Regions from separate parts of the Paenibacillus sp. FSL R5-0923 genome, predicted to be linked through region 1. Evidence: riboswitches for the same ligand, from Rfam matches in the RefSeq annotation. Region 1 holds a riboswitch; each other region holds the start of a gene.
What was found. A riboswitch is a leader RNA that binds a small molecule or an ion and turns the genes downstream of it on or off. The one in region 1 is predicted to bind cyclic di-AMP.
Positions count from the first base shown of each region.

Region 2: linked by a shared signal. The riboswitch ahead of MKX35_RS02835 (C40 family peptidase) and the one ahead of MKX35_RS07930 (alpha/beta fold hydrolase) in region 1 are both predicted to bind cyclic di-AMP.
Region 3: linked by a shared signal. The riboswitch ahead of MKX35_RS03190 (3D domain-containing protein) and the one ahead of MKX35_RS07930 (alpha/beta fold hydrolase) in region 1 are both predicted to bind cyclic di-AMP.
Region 4: linked by a shared signal. The riboswitch ahead of MKX35_RS00750 (hypothetical protein) and the one ahead of MKX35_RS07930 (alpha/beta fold hydrolase) in region 1 are both predicted to bind cyclic di-AMP.

Region 1 is NZ_JBBPAT010000001.1:1,752,723-1,757,487, reverse strand. It holds gene mnmH (tRNA 2-selenouridine(34) synthase MnmH) at 1-767, opposite strand, end outside; gene selD (selenide, water dikinase SelD) at 825-1,883, opposite strand; gene MKX35_RS07930 (alpha/beta fold hydrolase) at 2,040-2,867, opposite strand; cyclic di-AMP (ydaO/yuaA leader) riboswitch at 2,956-3,140, opposite strand; gene MKX35_RS07925 (hypothetical protein) at 3,362-3,535, opposite strand; gene MKX35_RS07920 (Nif3-like dinuclear metal center hexameric protein) at 3,620-4,414, opposite strand; gene MKX35_RS07915 (endo-1,4-beta-xylanase) at 4,526-4,765, opposite strand, start outside.
Region 2 is NZ_JBBPAT010000001.1:641,858-646,622, forward strand. It holds gene MKX35_RS02825 (M1 family metallopeptidase) at 1-577, shown strand, start outside; gene MKX35_RS02830 (hypothetical protein) at 589-1,419, shown strand; cyclic di-AMP (ydaO/yuaA leader) riboswitch at 1,634-1,772, shown strand; gene MKX35_RS02835 (C40 family peptidase) at 1,826-2,254, shown strand; cyclic di-AMP (ydaO/yuaA leader) riboswitch at 2,614-2,755, shown strand; gene MKX35_RS02840 (C40 family peptidase) at 2,761-3,252, shown strand; gene MKX35_RS02845 (GNAT family N-acetyltransferase) at 3,508-3,993, shown strand; gene MKX35_RS02850 (c-type cytochrome) at 4,121-4,477, shown strand; gene MKX35_RS02855 (4a-hydroxytetrahydrobiopterin dehydratase) at 4,569-4,765, opposite strand, start outside.
Region 3 is NZ_JBBPAT010000001.1:713,842-718,606, reverse strand. It holds gene MKX35_RS03200 (HD domain-containing protein) at 1-742, shown strand, start outside; gene MKX35_RS03195 (TatD family hydrolase) at 854-1,624, shown strand; cyclic di-AMP (ydaO/yuaA leader) riboswitch at 1,822-2,051, shown strand; gene MKX35_RS03190 (3D domain-containing protein) at 2,333-3,496, shown strand; gene rnmV (ribonuclease M5) at 3,673-4,224, shown strand; gene rsmA (16S rRNA (adenine(1518)-N(6)/adenine(1519)-N(6))-dimethyltransferase RsmA) at 4,221-4,765, shown strand, end outside.
Region 4 is NZ_JBBPAT010000001.1:162,527-167,291, reverse strand. It holds gene MKX35_RS00765 (hypothetical protein) at 1-143, opposite strand, end outside; gene MKX35_RS00760 (hypothetical protein) at 276-785, opposite strand; gene MKX35_RS00755 (hypothetical protein) at 802-1,293, opposite strand; cyclic di-AMP (ydaO/yuaA leader) riboswitch at 1,427-1,592, opposite strand; cyclic di-AMP (ydaO/yuaA leader) riboswitch at 2,013-2,202, shown strand; gene MKX35_RS00750 (hypothetical protein) at 2,393-2,809, shown strand; gene kdpF (K(+)-transporting ATPase subunit F) at 2,936-3,013, shown strand; gene kdpA (potassium-transporting ATPase subunit KdpA) at 3,026-4,702, shown strand; gene kdpB (potassium-transporting ATPase subunit KdpB) at 4,719-4,765, shown strand, end outside.

The sequences.
Region 1 (4,765 bases):
TAATCCTCAAGGATTTGCTGCACTCTGGCTTGTAGTGGCATCTCAATCCAAATTTGTGTTCCAATCTCTTTCTGCTCGGCCATGAATGGGGGCATTACGACCTTCCCAATCTTTTTGCTCTCCGCTTCAAACAGTACATAAGGAGTATCCCCAAGCTTAATTAATTCCTCCATAAGAAGACTATCGAACGTTTTTTGATTGTTTGCATGAAGTCCAATCTCGCCAAAGATAGAACCGCGGTGACCTGCCATTCCTTCCAAATCCAAAACAGGATAGCTCTGTGCCTTCAGGCGGTGCAGCAGGTTTGTTTTACCTGTACCCGTATTTCCATGAATGACATAAGGCTTCGCCTTGAATTCATAGGACTCCAGTTCATCGAGTACCCATTTACGGTAAGCTTTATAGCCGCCAATCAATCGGTAAGCGTGAATATCCATTAAAGAAAGTACGGTCGCAGTTGTACGGCTGCGCATACCTCCCCTCCAGCAGAATACAGCCTTGTCCCCTTGAATCGCAGCAAATTCTTTGACAAAGGAAGGTAGCTTCGCAGCAGCAATCTCCAAACCGCGTTCTTTCGCAGCCTGCACACTTGTCTGTTTATACAACGTACCTACTTCAGCCCGTTCCTCATCATCAAAAAAGGGAATATTCAAGCTATCCGGCAGCGTTGCATCTTTATATTCAGAAGGAGATCGAACGTCGATAACGGTGATCTGCTTCTTATTCTTTAACACTCTTAGTTCTTCCAGTGTAATATCCTGAAACAATGCGCTCTCTCCTCTGGTGGCTAACTTCTTAGGTCGCCTCTAAGCTGAACTCCAGCGTTATTGCGCAGCTATAACTGCAATCTGACCCGGATGTTCTTCCGTTACCTCTCCGATCAATGCTGCTTCTACACCTGCATCTACTAACTCTTTTAGCAAATCCTCACTTTGTTCAGGAGCAACAGAGATCAGCAATCCACCGGAAGTCACAGCATCACACAGAATATAGCGGCTTAATTGGTCCATCTCTTCCGGATAAAGAATACTGCCCTCCAAATGGGCAAAGTTATTCTTAGTGCCGCCTGGAACAAAGCCCTGCTCCGCGAGCTCTCTTACTCTTGGCAGCATCGGTACATCGCCTTGACGAATAATCAGTCCGTGATTGCTCCCTTTTGCCATTTCCGAGGCATGTCCAAGCAACCCGAATCCGGTAACATCTGTACAAGCATGTACATCATAGGGCTCCATGATTTCTGCCGCTTTTTTATTCAGTGTAGACATGACTGTCGTAAGGCGTGTAGTTTCTTCTGGGGATAGCTGATCCTTTTTAATAGAAGTCGTTAAGATGCCCACACCGATAGGTTTAGTCAAAATCAGCTTGTCTCCTACCTGCGCACCTGCATTCGTTCTTACTTTGTCCGGGTGCACAAGGCCCGTAACGGCCAATCCAAATTTAGGCTCTTTATCGTCGATGGAATGTCCGCCCACAAGCGTTGCTCCTGCTTCCTGCACTTTATCTGCTGCACCGCGCAAAATGTCACCGAGAATGCTTTTGTCCAAAACAGAAATAGGGAAGGCCACAATATTAAGCACTGTAAGCGGCTTGCCGCCCATAGCATAAATATCACTTAACGCATTAGCTGCTGCAATTTGCCCAAAGGAATAAGGGTCATCCACGATCGGCGTGAAAAAATCAACAGTTTGCACTAACGCCAGATCATCACTTAATCGATATACCCCAGCGTCATCACTGGTATCCAGACCTACAAGTAGATCCGGATTAGGAACGGTTGGTGGTAGACTGCGAATAACCTGCATGAGATCGGCGGGACCGATTTTGCAGCCGCAGCCCCCTTTTGAAGATAATGAGGTCAATTTTATGGTTTCGGCTTGAGACATCATGACTCAGCTCCTTTAGATAGTTAATCTCGAATATCTTTAATCTTACATCAGTAGACAGCATTGTACAAAATACAGACATACAGAAGAACGCCCCGTAGCCAGTACATACTCCCCGGCTATGGGACGCCCCTCATTTCTCACTTACCACTAAGATCAACTAATCTGCTGAGTTTCCTGCTGTTTCTCCAAAAACCGCTGAAGTATAGCATTAAATTTCTCCGGCTGACACAGATTACTAGGATCTAATGCGTTAGGGATGATCACTAACTGAGCATGTGGCAGCTGAGACACCATATCCTTCATACAATTAACTCCAAATTCACTAAAGTCACCTACAATACATAAGGCGGGACGCTTAAAAGACTTTAAGCATCTAGTGTAATCCACATGGCTCGTAGCCAGCCTTTGCCGATACAATTCCCGTGGACGTTTATCGAGAAGTCCTCTTCTAATCTCGTTATAAGCCAGATTCCAGCGTTCCCGGTACATCATACGAATCGAAGGCAGTACAAGCTCACTTGGAGCGTAATACATTAACCAACTACAATAAGCAGCCATAAGCTGGATTTTACCAATTATCGTTGACGCCTGACTTCTACAAAAGCTATCCGCGACAACAATCGCTTTTACTCGCTCTGGATATTGTTTCGCAATATGTTGAACGACAAGCCCCCCATAGGCACTCCCAACAAAAACAGCCTCACGAATACCCAAATCATTTAATAGCATTATTATATCTAGACATTGGGTTTCAATAATCTCGTTTGGGGCCTGCAGTAATTCACCTGATTTGCCATTCCCCCGTAAATCACACAGAATCACTTTATATTTATCAGAAAAATACTCTAATTGTGGCTTGAACATACTATGTGTTAATCCATGTCCATGGATAAACACAACCGGAGTCCCTGTTCCATTGATTTCGTAATAGAGCGAAGTTCCATTCAGTTTAGCAATAGGCAAAGTTAACACCTCTTTCATAGATAGGTTCTACAACTATATCTGCTTTTTAACGCAGCAAAAAACCACAGAGGGATTCTCTGTGGCTATTCATCATCAAATACGCCATTCATCCTCTCTCCATACGCTTACGAGGTTAGCTGTCGGATTCGGGCAGTGAGAGTTGCCCTACCTGCATGGATGCATTTATGCACCTGGAACAGGATTCACCCCATAACTAGTACCGATTGTTACACTGGTTCCCAGTTGTTGGTTCCCCCGCTTTCCTTAACGGAAATTAAGCGGACTTCTTATGTAATTGTCAGTTATGTGATGAATCATACTCCGTGTAAGGTTTCTTGTAAAGTTGAGCCGTGGGCAAAATAATGTTGAAAGCCATGCTTTTCATTTCATATTGAGCATACACTTCGTTTTCTCTTTCTTTTACTCTTGTTTACTCAATATATCTAAAAAAAGCCTAGCGGCCATCAGAGATCAATCCCTGAACCACTCGGCTTCGTTATACAATCATATGGCTACAACAGATCGGCGTTTTTCAATGCATGCTCCCAGCTCGGAAAAAAGAACAGCGCACTTCTCATAAGATCAGGATCGCTTTGCTTCACTTGTTTTTTGCTGATCGAGCTTCCATCGGTTTGAAGCTTTTTGATACGACTTAACACTTCATCAGCCTCCAAAGGAATTTCCATTGAAACACTCCTTTCTCAGTGACCTGGTTTCCAATCATTTTCTCCATAATATGCAAATTTATTCTTCATTTCGGTTTATACGAATTAAACCAGCTGATAGACCGGTTGTTCAGCAATAAAATAAGTGGGAATCATTGGGTATTTCTGTGCCAGAACTTCAGCTAAATATTTCATTCCTGGAGCTTCACTTTCCGCATGTCCTAACATAATCAGTGCTTTTGATCTGCCTTGGTGGACAGCATCCCTCACATATTCTGGAGTTTCCCATTCGGGGCCCTCGCCAGCAATAATTAAATCAAGATTATGCTGATTAAAAAGAGGAATAGCCATCGTCCCACCTCCTCTGTAACCTACTAATATCCCCACTTGTCTGCATGTCTGGGATAGGTCTCCGGCAGCACGTACATAGGAGATGCCTAGCTTTCTTTTTATATACAGAGCCGCTTCACTTACCGTCATAGCTGGAATCGATAGGATTGTAGCAGTGGATTGCTGCTCAACCACATAGGCTGACCATTCAAGCTCTCGTAGCAAGCCCACCATGATCCCATCCGGTTGATGCCGATGCCAATAATCATGATAACGAAAAATAGCCAGTTCAGAACGCTCAATCAAACTCCGTTTCGCGCGAGACACAGGGTCAGCCTCTAACCACTTGCTCGTCTCATGATGACTGTAAAACACACCTTCATGTGTGATCAACAAATTGGCGTTCATAGCAACCGCTCGTTCCACAACATATTGCGTAGCGCAAAATGCCGTAACCATACCTGTAATCACCATTTCCGGATTCCCCGGCTTAAGAGTATCCACAGTCCCATCTATCTGTTCCATGGCTCCTATTAAATCTTCCAGAATCGTTCTAATTGTCACGCTCACTTTAATCCGCCCTTTGAGATCCATACTACTAATCTATCAACTTATAAATAACCCGCCCTTAATCGATATAAGGACGGGTTCACAGTTCATTATTTGAGCAGCTTGCCCACTCTATGATTTCGTGGCAGAGGTGATAATTCGATGGAAAGCTGGCTTCGGCTTATGCCCTTCATCGAATAGGAACGGCCAGTTCTTCCGCCCACGAACAGGGAAATCATCCAGCCAGGTATAGTCATCCGCTGCTCCCCAGAACGTGACCGAACTAATCACGTCCCGGTATTCTCTCAGCAGTGCGAACATCGCTTCATATCGATCTGCTTGAAGCTCGAGCAGCTCAGCAGGTACTGCCTT
Region 2 (4,765 bases), 1.1 Mb from region 1:
TAGCCGGAATGTGTATATTCGCGGAAAGCTAGTACTTAAGGATATTGAACGCCAAGTAGGCACTAAGGCAATGAACAGCATCATGTCCACTTACGCACGTAAATTCCGTTTCCAGCACCCCACTACGTCTGATTTTCAAAAAGTCATTGAGAAGGTAACCAAAAAATCATGGCAGCCTTATTTCGAAGATTATATTTATGGTGGTGGTGCTCCTGATTTCTCAGTAGATACGATTACGATTAAAAAGAATGGCAACAGCGATGCTCAGAGCTATGAATCCATAGTAAAGATTACAAACAAAGGGAGCCATTACGTTGACGTTCCCATTAAATTCACATTCGCCGATGGCTCTGCTACAGAGCGGGTCTGGAGCGGTGAAGGAGCAGAGACTACCTTCCAATTGTTAAGCGATCAGCTTCTTCTCTCTGCTGAGGTTGATCCTGAGCATACCATTCTGTTAGAAAACAAACATCTTAATAACTTCAGACTGGCGGAAATAGAGCCCAAAACGCTCTCCCGATGGACATTAAGTGTAACTAAACTAGTTGAAACCGTGCTCGGAACTCTTGTCTGGTGAGGTGAATGATTGTGAGAACATCGATAACCCGCGGCTGGCAAAGCATGAAGGAGCAATTTTATATTCTGATTCTGCTCTTCATCTACCGACTGCTCTGGGGCTACTTTATGTACGGCTTCATCCGGTCTGCTATCGTTCCAATTCTACTGCGTTATCCAGATAAAGACGCTGGAGGCAGCGGAATGGGTAGACTACTCTATTATGTCGAAGGGCAGTTCAGCTTGAACACAGATCCTGCGATACGTACTTGGTTATGGATGTTCCTAGGGCTTGTTGTCTTACGACTGCTACTCTCCCCCTTCATAAGGGCAGGATTACTGCATGAACTCCATCAGGAGCGAAAAGGAGAGCGTGGCCTGTTCTTTTTTCCCGGTATGAAGCTTTATGGATTTCCAGTGTTTATCTTCAGTCTAATCGAATGGGTGCTGGCTCTACTTCCGTTATACTGGCTTGCTCCAAAAATGTACGGGCTATTCTTGTCCTCCTTTCTGAACTACTCTTTGTTACTTCATCTAGTTCCATACGTATTGGCATGGCTTATATACATCTTTATCGTGCGCCTGTTCCTTCTATATATGCAGTTTGGTTATACCAGCGGCACGGGGATGTTCTCCTCCATATTCATTTGCTTGAAGTCGCTGATTCCGGCAATAGGAATTTCAATCATACTTGGTGCAGCAGGCCTGATCCTTTTGCTAGTGTGCGGACTAACGGGTATCTTCTGTCCTGGCCTACCAGCACTTCTTATTCGTCAACTTTCATCACTGCCCTCAACACTCTTCAAAATGTGGGGAATTTCAGCTCAATATCATCTATGGCACAGTAAAGCATTTCCACAATAATTTGAAGCATTACAGAACATAATATAAGAGTCCCGGTTCCTGAATCAGGAGCTGGGACTCTTTCGCGTTATAGACAAATTATGAGGATTTGCAAAATCGTAAAGACTTTGTTACAATAAGTCCTGTTCCATTGGTAACAAGTTTGTAATCATTTGAAACGATTTCTACATAACTTCATGTATTTGTCGTAGTCATGTCGATAAGTCACTATCTGGTGCATAAAACGCCGAATTCCTTGCACCGGGAAGTGGGGGAACCATATTTTGGGTGAATTGATCTCGCTTTGCAGTGATCATAGGGGAACCTTCTACCGAATCCTTAAGCTAACCTCACAGGCATTGGAAGGGGTACAATTTTTTTGAAGAATTTAAGAAAAGCATGCGTCGCTGCGGCGCTAGGACTTGTGATGGCGTTCTCTATTGGTGGAGGAAGTGCCTTTGCAGATTCTAAGATGGACAGTGTTATTTCAAAGACAATTGGAGTTGCCTATAAAACCGGAGGCACTAGCACTGCCGGGTTTGACTGTTCTGGATTTACTACGTATGTATTCAAGAAGGTGGGTCTTTCTTTGCCCCGTACTTCAAAAGCTCAATATAATGTCGGAACTCCTGTAGCCAAAAGCAAATTGCGTTCAGGTGACCTAGTTTTCTTTAACACATTGGGCAACGGCGTATCCCATGTCGGCATTTATGTTGGAAACGGAAAATTCGCACAATCATCATCTTCATATGGCGTGACCATCACTTCACTTAGCCAGTCCTACTGGGCCAATCGCTACGTTGGTGCTAAAAGAGTAATGAGTACTTCCTCATATCAAGCTATAGCCTACGATTAATACTTCCCCACAACTATAACCTCACAATTACATTATATAGACCTGGGTTTGATTATTCACTTAATCGAATCCAGGTTTTCTTTTGCCTTATTATATTCTTTACACCTCTAGAACGGACTTTAAACACTTTTATTTGATAAAAATTTCAATAAATATAAAAATTAGTTTAATATTATCGCTTACATATGCATTTTGTCTTTAAAAAAACGAATTTTTCTGCATGATTATGTTAAAAACGATTGCCAAGCGGCACTCTGTTTGTTACAATAACTGCAGTAAGATTTTAGTAACATTTTTGTAATCATTAAGTTGTTATTTACAAAGGTTTTGTCATGTATTGATTACAAGCTATTCCTAATCAACAGTATCAGCCGAGTTTCCTAACTATTAGGAAAACGGGGGAACCAACTTTGGGTGAATTGACCTCCATTTTTAGAGGGGTCATAGGGGACCTTCAACCGAACCCTTAAGCTAACCTCGTAGGCATCCGGAAGGGGTATAAACTTTTGAAGAAGAAGCTAGCAGCAGCAGTACTTAGCTTTTCCATTATTTTCACCATCGGAGCAGGAAGCGCTTTCGCGGATTCCAAAATGGATAAAGTGATCGACAAGACCATCGGAACTAAGTACGTATCCGGCGGCATCTCCACAAATGGATTTGATTGCTCCGGATTTACAATGTATGTATTTGATAAAATTGGTATAAACCTACCACACCAATCAGGTTCCCAGTATCAAATGGGTACTGCTATCTCCCAAGATGATTTAAGATCTGGAGATCTTGTATTCTTCAATACAAGTGGTAAGGGTGTCTCCCATGTCGGTATTTATGTCGGTGAAGGCAAGTTTGCACACGCATCTTCCTCACGCGGTGTAACGATTAGCTCCCTGAGTGATAGCTACTACGTGAAACGCTACATCGGTGCTAAACGAATTATGAGCACGGATGCTTATCATTCTGTTGCTTCTGAGACAGAAGATAATGATGATGTTCAATAAGTAAATCGTACATAGGCTCTTTTCCAAGATGTTGATTCTTGGGGAAGAGCTTGTTTTTTGTCTTATTTAGTATTTACCCCTCTCAGAATTTGTAAAACAATAATCCTAATAAATTTCTGAGTCGACCATGCCTCTTTTTGTATATAATTAGTTACAAGCATAAACGCCTTCGATGTCCTTATAAGGACCATAAGTATTTTAAGCTAGAAATATAAGACATTTAAAGTTCCCCCGTGAAAGGAGGTCCTTGACCTTATGATAAATCCCTCTGTTACTTTTCATGTAGCGCCTATGGAGACCAGTCACGCGGAAGAGGTTTGCAACTGGGATTACACTGCCCCTTATAATATTTACGGCTGGATGCCGTGGGAGCAAATGCAGGCTCTTGGAATCGAGTTCGGTGACCCGCAGCTACGGAATGAGCAATATGTCTCCATACTAAATGGGCAAGGGATTTTGTGTGGATTCGCGCAGTTGTTTCCAATGGAAGGTGTTGTTCGCTTGGGGATTGGTATGCGCCCTGATCTATGCGGTCAAGGTCTAGGGAAAATATTCATGGATGCAATCGTGCAAGCAGCCTTAATTCGTTATCCTGAGCGTGAGATTGATCTAGAGGTATTGACCTGGAACCAGCGGGCGATCCGAACTTACCAAAAGTGTGGATTTACGATTACCGATACGTATGAGCGCCTAACCCCCACAGGAAACAAACCTTTTTATTGCATGGTCTATGATAAATAATATTAAATTCCATATTTTTCAATGATTTGATGGCATTATCGTTCATTTTTTTGTCACAAACCCTATGATAACGCTTCACCTTGAGCTATAATGTAGGGAGCAGCTTACATAGAAGGGACGAACTGGGATGCAGAAATGGATCATGAGCGGTTTGTTTTTTGCCGCCTGTGCCTTTGCGGTAGTACTTATGTTTACACTTCCAGGTAAAGAAGAGGTAGCTGAACAGAATAAGCCGACGATGCCGGAAGTCCAATTGGATGCGGCAAAGGCCGAAGCAACCGTGAAAGCCAGCTGTATCACCTGTCACGGCGATCAGCTTCAAGGTGGAGTTGGACCCAGTCTTCAAAATGAAGGCGGTCAGCATGATGCTGAAGAAATCTACAGTATCGTCACTAAAGGACGAGGTCAAATGCCTTCCTTTAAAGAAAAGCTAGCCCCTGAGGAGATTGCAAACGTCGCCCTCTGGCTCTCAGAGAAAAAGTAACAGTAACTACTACCTAAGCAACTAAAAACGCCCGTGCCAGAAGATAGTTCACTATCTTCGCACGGGCGTTTATTTATGAGTTTAGGTGACACTAACGATTTTTCTCAAAGGCTTCATTAAATTCATGTGCCTCTCGAATATCTAGAGCTGTAATACCGTCTTCCTCATTTGATTTCAGTCGTAAAGTCACTGTCTTATAATCAATCGTAATATGTGGATGGTGATCAAAGGCTTCTGAAATGGTGGCTACTTCATCAACGAAAGCAATACCCTTCATATATTGGCTGA
Region 3 (4,765 bases), 1.0 Mb from region 1:
CTATACAGGTGTAAACTATGGGACGATCGACATTGATCGGATTTTAAGAATGCTGCGTCCTTATAATGGTCGAATTGTTGTAAAAGAATCGGGAATGCATGCCATTGAAGATTATTTAATGTCGCGTTATCAAATGTACTGGCAAGTCTATTTTCATCCGGTGACACGTAGCTCAGAGATTATTTTGCGACAAATTTTCCGTAGAGCAAAGGAGCTTTTCCAAGAGGGGTACAATTTTAGTTTCATGATTAATCCGCTGGAGGATTTGTTCCGTGGTGAGGTGACAGTGAAGCAATATTTAATGCTAGATGAAGCACTGGTACAGACGGCTTTTATGCAGTGGACACTTGAGAAAGATGAGCTACTAAGTGACTTGTGTACCCGTTTTATTCATCGTAAACTGTATAAATATGTTGAGGTGGAGAATCTCGATACAGATATGATTTCTGAAATTCGCAGCAGTTTTGCGGCAGCGGGACTTCACCCAGAATATGATTTGGAGATTGATTTTCCGACAGATCTGCCCTATGATGTGTTCCGTCCGGGAGAAGCTTTTGACAATAAACAAATTCTGCTGCTTGATCGGCATGATCATCTGCGGGAAATTTCAGAGGTGTCGGATATTGTGCGTTCTATTAGCGGCATTCACCGTGGAAGATATCATCTTTATTTTCCTCAGGATAAGTTGAGAAATGCGCTTACGCGATTGCCTGCTTCTATTGCAGAGATTTTTGCAAAATAATACAAGAAAATATGGGATTTTTGACAAGAAGAGTAGAAATATAAGATATAACGGATAGCTTGAAACTTATATTGTCTTATATTTAAAAAAGAACAAGGAGTGAGGGTTAAAATGTTTCTGTTTGACACACATACGCATCTGGATGCACCTCAATTCGACGAGGATCGCGAAGAAGTTATCGCTCGTGCTGTAGAAGCAGGAGTTAGCAAGATGATTAATATCGGATTTAATCGGGAGACGATTCCCTCAACGATGAAGCTGGCGGAATCTTATGATTATATTTATGCGGCAGTGGGTTGGCATCCTCAGGATGCAATTGATATGAAAGAAGGAGATCTCGATTGGATTGCTTCTCTATGCAGTCATAAAAAAGTAGTGGCTATTGGTGAAATCGGACTGGATTATTACTGGGATACTTCTCCCAAGGATGTGCAACATGAAGTTTTTCGCAAGCAAATTGGACTAGCCCGTGAACTAAATATGCCGATTTGTATTCATGATCGTGATGCCCATGAGGATGTTGTACGGATTTTACGGGAGGAAAAAGCAAATGAGGTTGGAGGCGTGATGCACTCGTTCTCAGGAAGCTGGGAAACAGCTAAAATGTGCTTGAATCTTGGTTTTCATTTATCCTTTGGAGGACCCATTACGTTCAAAAATGCAAGAGTGCCAAAAGAAGTGCTTGCGCAGACCCCACTAGACCGATTATTGATCGAAACCGATGCTCCATATTTGACTCCACACCCCTTCCGCGGGAAGCGAAATGAGAGCGCTCATGTGAAGCTTGTAGCAGAGGCAGCAGCTGAAATTAAAGGGTTAACATGGGAAGAATTGGCTAAAATAACGTATGCGAACGCACTGGAACGATTTGGGATTGAGTGAAAACGGGAGCAAAACAGGCGAAAAATAGAGAATGGCCGATATATTAAACTTTTTTAATATAAAAACGGCTGAATATTACAATATTTTAACCATATTTTTGCGTAAACGTGGTTGAATCGTCCTTTACAACATGCATCAAAACAGGATATCATCTTTTCAGTGATGTGAGCTGTGTTATAGTGACAGCCATTGATTCATGGATCGTCTCGCTGAGTCTCCGTATGGAGAACGGGGGAACCAATATTGACCTGCCGCATGCCTGTATTTTAAATACGGTTTAGACGTGCCGTAGGACAGTATTTGATTTCTTCACGTGGTCTTTGGGGTGAATTTAAGGGCAACCGCCATGAGCGGGTGACCTGAAATAGGGCGTCTCTCTTTCGTCCGAACCCGACAGCTAACCCCGTAAGCGCAAGTAAGAGAGGCAACCTCGTGCACAAGCATTCTCTATTCTGATATTGGAGAAGCCACGAAAGAGTCCTCAGTTGAACTCTTTTTAGGCTTTTTTATTTTTGAATAAATAGAATGTTGCCCACATACTGTTATATAACAGAGGTGGGAGTAGCTGTGCCGAGCAGGCGATCCATGAGCAGGAGACGCTAAGTTATTACGTGCGTGTCCTGTGACAATCTCAAATAGTTTCGTCAAAGGAATTCAGTCCTCATGATATACAATTGACGACGGGGCTATGTAAGGAGGATGGAGAGAATGGGCGTATTCCAACCAGAAGTATCCCATGATTCGCAGTCATCCAGCAGGTCTTTCGCATTACGGTGGGAGCAAGTAAATACTCGCGTACTTTTACTTGCAGGCGTGATTTCAGTCGCTATCGCGCTACTTATTCTGCTGTACGTACACGGTCAAAGTAACAAACAATTATTTTTAGTAATAGACGGGCAAACACAGACGCTTGAAACGCGAGAAGCGCTTCTTGGTGATGTGTTGGAGAAAGAGCAAATTTCGCTGCAGCCGCATGATGAACTATCTTTAGGACTGAGTGATGAAATAAAAGACGGTGACCGTGTCGTTATCAATCGTGCGCAGAAAATTAGTCTTACTGCGGATGGAGCAACAAAAACGTTATATACGACCGAAGACACAATTGGTAAAGCAATTGAGAAAATGGGCATTACCCTAGAAGGTCATGATAAGATTTTCCCTTCGTTAGACACCACCATTTCTGCAAACATGGAGGTTAAGATTGTTCGCATCAACAAACAGACTGTACAGCGATCAACTAACTTACCCTTCAGAGTCATCAAGACAGCAGACCCCTCCCTTACTGTGGGAACAGTTAGAGTGGCACAGGCAGGCAAACCAGGCGTCATGATTCAGCATATTGAAAAGATCTACCAAGACGGAGAACTGGCCTCTATGCGCATGATTGGTAAGGAAGTACAAACGGTAACGAAAGATAAGATTATTGCCGTTGGTACCAAAGCACTTCCTAAGCCGGCTGTAGCTAAGACTACAACAACTTCCAAATCAAACACCACTTCAAAAACGGCTAAGGTTAGCGCCAAGACTAATAACGTCACAAGCAAGGCTGGCGTAGACTTTGAGTACAAGAAGATGATTAAGAACGTCTCCATGACAGCTTATTCATCAGAAGAGCCAGGTATTGGTACCAAAACTGCCTCCGGAACACGCGTAACGGAAGGTCGTACAATTGCGGTAGACCCGAATGTAATCCCTATTGGCTGGTGGGTATATATCGAGGGGCTTGGATTCCGCCGAGCAGAAGATACTGGCGGTGCCATTAAAGGCAATAAAGTAGATGTCTATTACGATTCACTGAGCCATGTCCGTAATTTCGGTCGTAAATCACGTACCGTTTATGTGATTGGACCTGTGAAGCCGGAGTTAAACTAGGCTGAAGCTTTTGCAAATTATTCTTTGATAAGCTATAGTGATGATAACCGTTAAGGAACGCCAGATGATCATTTCGTTGATCGCAGAGCAACCGCTCATCACTTATACATTCTTTAACCAAAAGAAGAGGAGCGAAACCTCTTCTTTTTTGCTTTTTTTGGAAGGAGTCAAGAGATATGATTAAGGAATTAATTGTCGTTGAAGGTAAGAGTGATACCGTCGCTGTTAAACGTGCTGTAGAAGCAGATACGATCGAAACAGGGGGCTCGGCTGTAGACCGGACCGTAATTGCGAAGATCGCGCTTGCTATGGAGCGTAGAGGAGTAATTATCCTTACTGACCCGGATCACGCGGGTGAACGAATTCGTAAGATTGTGTCCGCAAAGGTGCCGGGCTGCAAGCATGCCTTCATTCCGGAGAAGGACGCAACCCGCAAGGGAGATATTGGTGTGGAGAACGCTTCTCCAGAGGCGATTCGTCATGCGCTGCGGAATGTACATACCTCTTTTGAAGGTGCACCTGCTTTAATTGGACTTGATGATCTAATGGCCGCTGGAATGCTTGTACATCCTCGGGCAGCTGAAAGACGTATGGCACTTGGTAATTTGCTTGGAATCGGATATTGTAATGGCAAGCAGCTGTACAAGCGGCTGGCGATGTTTGGAATTACGCGGGAGGAATTTGCCGGAGCTCTCGCCCAAATTGATCAGGGGGGCATTACTTCATGAGTGGTAGAGAGGAAATTTCGACTCCAAAACGGACGAAAGAAATTATTCAACGTTATGGATTCAAGTTCAAGAAGAGCTTAGGACAGAATTTTTTGATTGATCAAAATATATTGGACAAGATTGTTGACGCTGCTGGGCTAGATAGTGAATCAGGGGCATTGGAAATCGGTCCTGGGATTGGTGCCCTGACGGAGCGTTTGGCGCTAACCGCTGGTGCGGTGACTGCTGTGGAGATCGACCGTAGGCTGATTCCTATTTTAAGGGACGTACTTTCCCCTTATCCGCATGTAAAGGTTCGTAATGATGATGTTCTGAATGTAAATCTGCAGGAGCTGTTCAAAGAAGATTTTGCATCCGTGAACAAGGTAAGCGTAGTTGCCAATCTGCCGTATTATGTAACTACTCCGATTCTGATGAAGCTGCTCGAAGAGAAGCTTCCGCTTGATAACATCGTTGTAATGATTCAGAAAGAGGTTGCGGAGCGTATGGCCGCTTCTCCGGGAGGAAAGGAATACGGGAGCCTTAGCATTGCCGTGCAGTA
Region 4 (4,765 bases), 1.6 Mb from region 1:
TCGGCGCATTGTCGGATACAAGAGCGGTAAGCTTCGATAGAGAATAGCTGGCTGTCAAAGCTTTTTTGACGGAATATTTTATGAAGCTCTTTAAAAGTACGGATAGTAACCTTCTCGGCTTCTGCTGATTGTTGTAACAACATGGAACTGAGCGTATAGATATCATTCGTACACTTTTGAACACACTCTGCAAATATAGTTCTACGGGGGGATTCGGCAGGTAAGGGGTCAGGCATGATAAACACGATCCTTTCAGAATGGGTTATGGGATGAACCTATAGTATAGAAAAGTAAGAAATGGATTTGTTGATAAGCTCGGCGGTATCAGGTTCTGGATAACTATGTTTTTGAAGCGCAACACTGGATGGTTTATAATATAGCCGCCCTCCTTTGGAATCTCTCCCACCAGCGACAGCTCTGTACAGACGACCTTGCTCAATGTGCCCTGCCAAGGATTTACCCTGCAGCTTGGCTCTTAAATCCTGTAAAGCACCTTGCACTAGCTCAAACTGAGTCTGATCCCACTCTGAACCATGGGTACGTACTTTATCTATCGCTTCCTCTAGCCGGCAATGGTATATCATTCTGAGAAAAGAACTCCATTTAATAAGGTCGAAAGTTTTGGTATTGGCAGAGATAAGACATGCCCCCCAGCTGCTACCTCCTTTACAGGTAAGTTTCAGGATGCCATAACGGCTGTCTTGATCAGCCTCCATTCCATAGTGAATAGGCTCTGGTGAATCAAAGACGAATACTTCTATGCGAGATAGTCTTCGCTGGTCCATGACAGGTTTCTCCTCCTTAGGTTTCCAAAAGCTTAAGATTTACATGGTGAATGACGTTAGCCTTCTCTATACAGGCGAGCATTTCAGCTTCATTCTCACAGACTGCGGCATGCTCCAGCCATAGTCGGAATTTCTGTTTGCGTATAACGGATAAATGTAAGGGAAAGGTGTTGCGGGATCTCATTACGTACCAACCGACTGCAACGTCTTTCCACGGTTCCTTAAAAGCGGTGAGCCACGGAAAACGTTGGTGTGCTGACCAATCCTGCAGCTGTTGCTTTTCTCGGATATTTTTATATATTTCGTATATAATTGTTCGGTCCATACAGTATTCACAGGTAGATGGGCTGCTGAAATGGCGAAGTGATTCAATCTGCTTCTGACCAAAAGCATAGCCGACAATAGTTCTGTGATGATCCTCTTCGAACCACAACGCTCCAAAGCAAACATAATTTAGACTTATCGGCTCAAGTAGCCCTTGCTGAGTTCCCCAATAATAGTGTTTCATTCCTTTCACCCCGTCCAGCATGCTATCACCCTATAGATTCAGGTAACGCAAAAACCGCAGCAAGAGGAGGACCTCTGCTGCGGTTTTGGAATACAGGTATACACATACCTGTGCCAAAGCGTGGCGGATCAAGGGTCTCTCTCTTTACGCTTACGAGGTTAGCTGTCGGATTCGGACGGTGAGAGTCGCCCTACCTATGTGAGACTTGAACAGTCTCCTTCGGATTCACCCCAAGTAGGCCATGTGGCCTGATGGTTCCCCCGTTCCCTGCAAATACAGGAACTCAGCGTTGAATGTATTTTGTGAAATAGATTCAACCCGAATCATACTCTTTTCAAGGTGTTTCTGTAAAAACAGAAAGTGTTCTTTTGAGCGCGATTTAAACCAAATCCTGCCTACTACGACGGAAAAGGGAACCAAATAGGTATTTATTGCGAGTTATCGGGCTTCTTCCTCGCTTAATCTCGACTTCTTGTTTTCTTACCTATAAAGGCGATTTTTTGAGATTTCTACATTTGTGGTGAATAAAATCACATGGTATGCCCGCTTTTCGCTAATGGATTAAAACTCGAGTAAACAAGAGATATAGAGAGATTGGATATCAAGTAAGCGCTATCCAACGCGAAAATAGTTTTTAATTTGCATTATTTTGGCATCAATCAGGTTTTACAATTCTTCCTGCATAAGGGTATGATTACTCCTGTTTCAACAACAATCGAATATTTGATCCGCTTAATTTCCGATAAGGAAAGCGGGGGAACCAACAATCGGCAGACGATGTGAGAGTCGGAAGCCGGTTATGGGGTGAATCCTGTAGAAGATGCGAGTGAGCTCGCATCTATACAGGTAGGGCGACTCTCACCGCCCGAATCCGACAGCTAACCTCGTAAGCGTATGGAGAGAGGATGAGTGCAATGTGACCGCTAGCGAGCCACAGAGGAGAATCCTTTGTGGCTTTTTGCTGTGCTTTTTTAAGCAAAGCATTTATGGAAAACCTCACGAAGAGGTCGTTATATTCATCATTAGCGGTAGCTTTTCTTTCAAGATCAGGGTGATCAAGCTCTGATCTTACAAGCAAAGCATTTGAGGAGAATAAGAGATGACAGATCAGAATGAATATGTACTGGTATGTGCGCCAACGAAGGCAGGCGAACATTTTATTAAGCTTCTAAAATTCAGAGGCATTAAGATGGCCGGATTGACCAACAACTTGCCTGAGAAGGCCCTACTCGAAGAGATGGGGATTGAACAAGTCGTTCTAGTTGATACCCGCCATCAGAATACTTGGTTTCGCCCGCCGTTCCCGGTAGGACGGGTATATCTGTTCGAGAGCAGCTTTACGTTATGCTGCCGCTACATTCAGATGTGCCGCACTTGGACGACGCAGCCGATTTTTGTAATCACAAGCTCAATAAATCCTAGATTGGTCTATAAAAGACTTGGTGCAAGTTATGTAATCTATTCCCACAGTGGTGATGCTGATTTTCTAATCGATAAATCACCTCATCAAGGATAAAAGAAGGAGTGCGGGAGATATGATGGATCTGTATATGGTAGCTTCGTTAGCTGTAATTTACGGGTTGTTTTATGGATTTATGCGCTGGTGCGCAGGTGTAGTTGAGGATACAGGGAGGGATAAGTTGTGATTCTAGTAATCGCTGTTACCCTACTGTTGTTTGTATATCTGGTTTACGCATTGATTCATCCGGAGAAATTTTAAGGAGGGGCATTCATGGGCATTTTGCAAATAGTTGCTGTAATCGTAATTCTTATCTTGCTGGTTAAGCCGATGGGCACGTATTTATATTATGTATTTTCTAATGAACCGAACCGTACGGATCGATGGTTTGGAGGCATGGAAAAAGGAATTTATAAGCTGATCGGCCTGAAAAAACGGGACGGTATGTCCTGGAAAAAGTATGCGCTTAGCTTTGTTTTAACGAATATCGTACTGGTTACTTTCAGTTATATCTTTCTTCGATTGCAGCGGGGATTACCGCTAAATCCGAATGGAATTGCGGATATGGAACAGACGCTTTCGTTCAATACGGTGATCAGCTTTATGACTAATACAAACCTGCAGCATTACAGCGGGGAGACGGGACTTTCGTATTTTTCACAAATGGCTGTCATCACGATGATGATGTTCACGTCTGCAGCGAGCGGATTTTCTGTTGCGGTTGCCTTTGTCAGAGGAATCACAGGACGGAAATCAGTCGGGAACTTCTTCGAGGATTTCGTTAAAGCACATATTCGTGTATTCATTCCTCTAGCTCTGCTGGTTTCATTGGTACTCGTAGGACTACATGTGCCACAAACGCTCAAGCCATCACTTGAAGTCACTACACTAGAGGGACAAACGCAACAAATCGCTATCGGTCCAGTAGCTTCTCTGGAATCGATCAAGCATTTGGGTACCAATGGTGGCGGCTTCTTCGGAGCCAATTCATCACATCCTTTTGAGAACCCTAATCCACTTACGAACGTTCTGGAGATTCTCTCTATGTGGATGCTGCCAGCTTCGCTCCCTTATATGTACGGATTGTTTGCCAAGAACAAACGTCAGGGCTGGGTAATTTTTACCGCAATGATGACCTTATTTGTTCTGCTATTAAGCCTAAACTTCTATGCTGAATCAAAAGGTAATCCGGCGATCAATGCACTAGGAATCGAATCTTCACAAGGTAGCATGGAAGGTAAAGAGGTACGCTTCGGCATACCGCAGTCTTCCTTGTTTACTTCAGTAACAACCGCAGCTACGACAGGTAGTGTTAACAATATGCATGATACGCTGACGCCGCTGGGAGGTATTACGCCTCTTGCACTGATGATGCTCAACAATGTCTTCGGTGGTAAAGGTGTCGGACTGATCAATATGCTGATGTATGCGATTCTGGGTGTCTTCCTGTGCGGTCTGATGGTCGGCAGGACACCGGAGTTCCTCGGACGGAAGATAGAGGCCAAGGAGATGAAGCTGATTGCCATTGCGATCCTTGTGCATCCGTTCATTATCCTTGTGCCAACCGCAGCTGCGTTCCTGACCGATTTGGGGCAAGGGGCAATTACGAACACTGGATTCCATGGACTCAGCCAAGTGTTATATGAATATGTCTCTTCTGCCGCGAACAATGGTTCAGGATTTGAAGGGCTTGCAGACAATACAACTTTTTGGAATGTCACAACTGGGATTGTCATGCTGCTAGGTCGTTATGTCTCTATCATTGCAATGCTGGCGGTAGCAGGTTCTCTGCTTAAGAAGAAGCCGGTTCCTGAGACGATTGGCACGTTCCGCACAGACAATGGACTGTTTACGGGAATTCTGATTGGTACAGTAGTGATTATCGGTGCGTTGACGTTCCTGCCGGTCATTGTACTCGGCCCCATTGCAGAATATCTAACCTTACGGTAGGAAGAGGGAGAATAAGATGAGTACTGTAAAAAGAAAAAAGCTGCTGACGGGACCCATACTCCT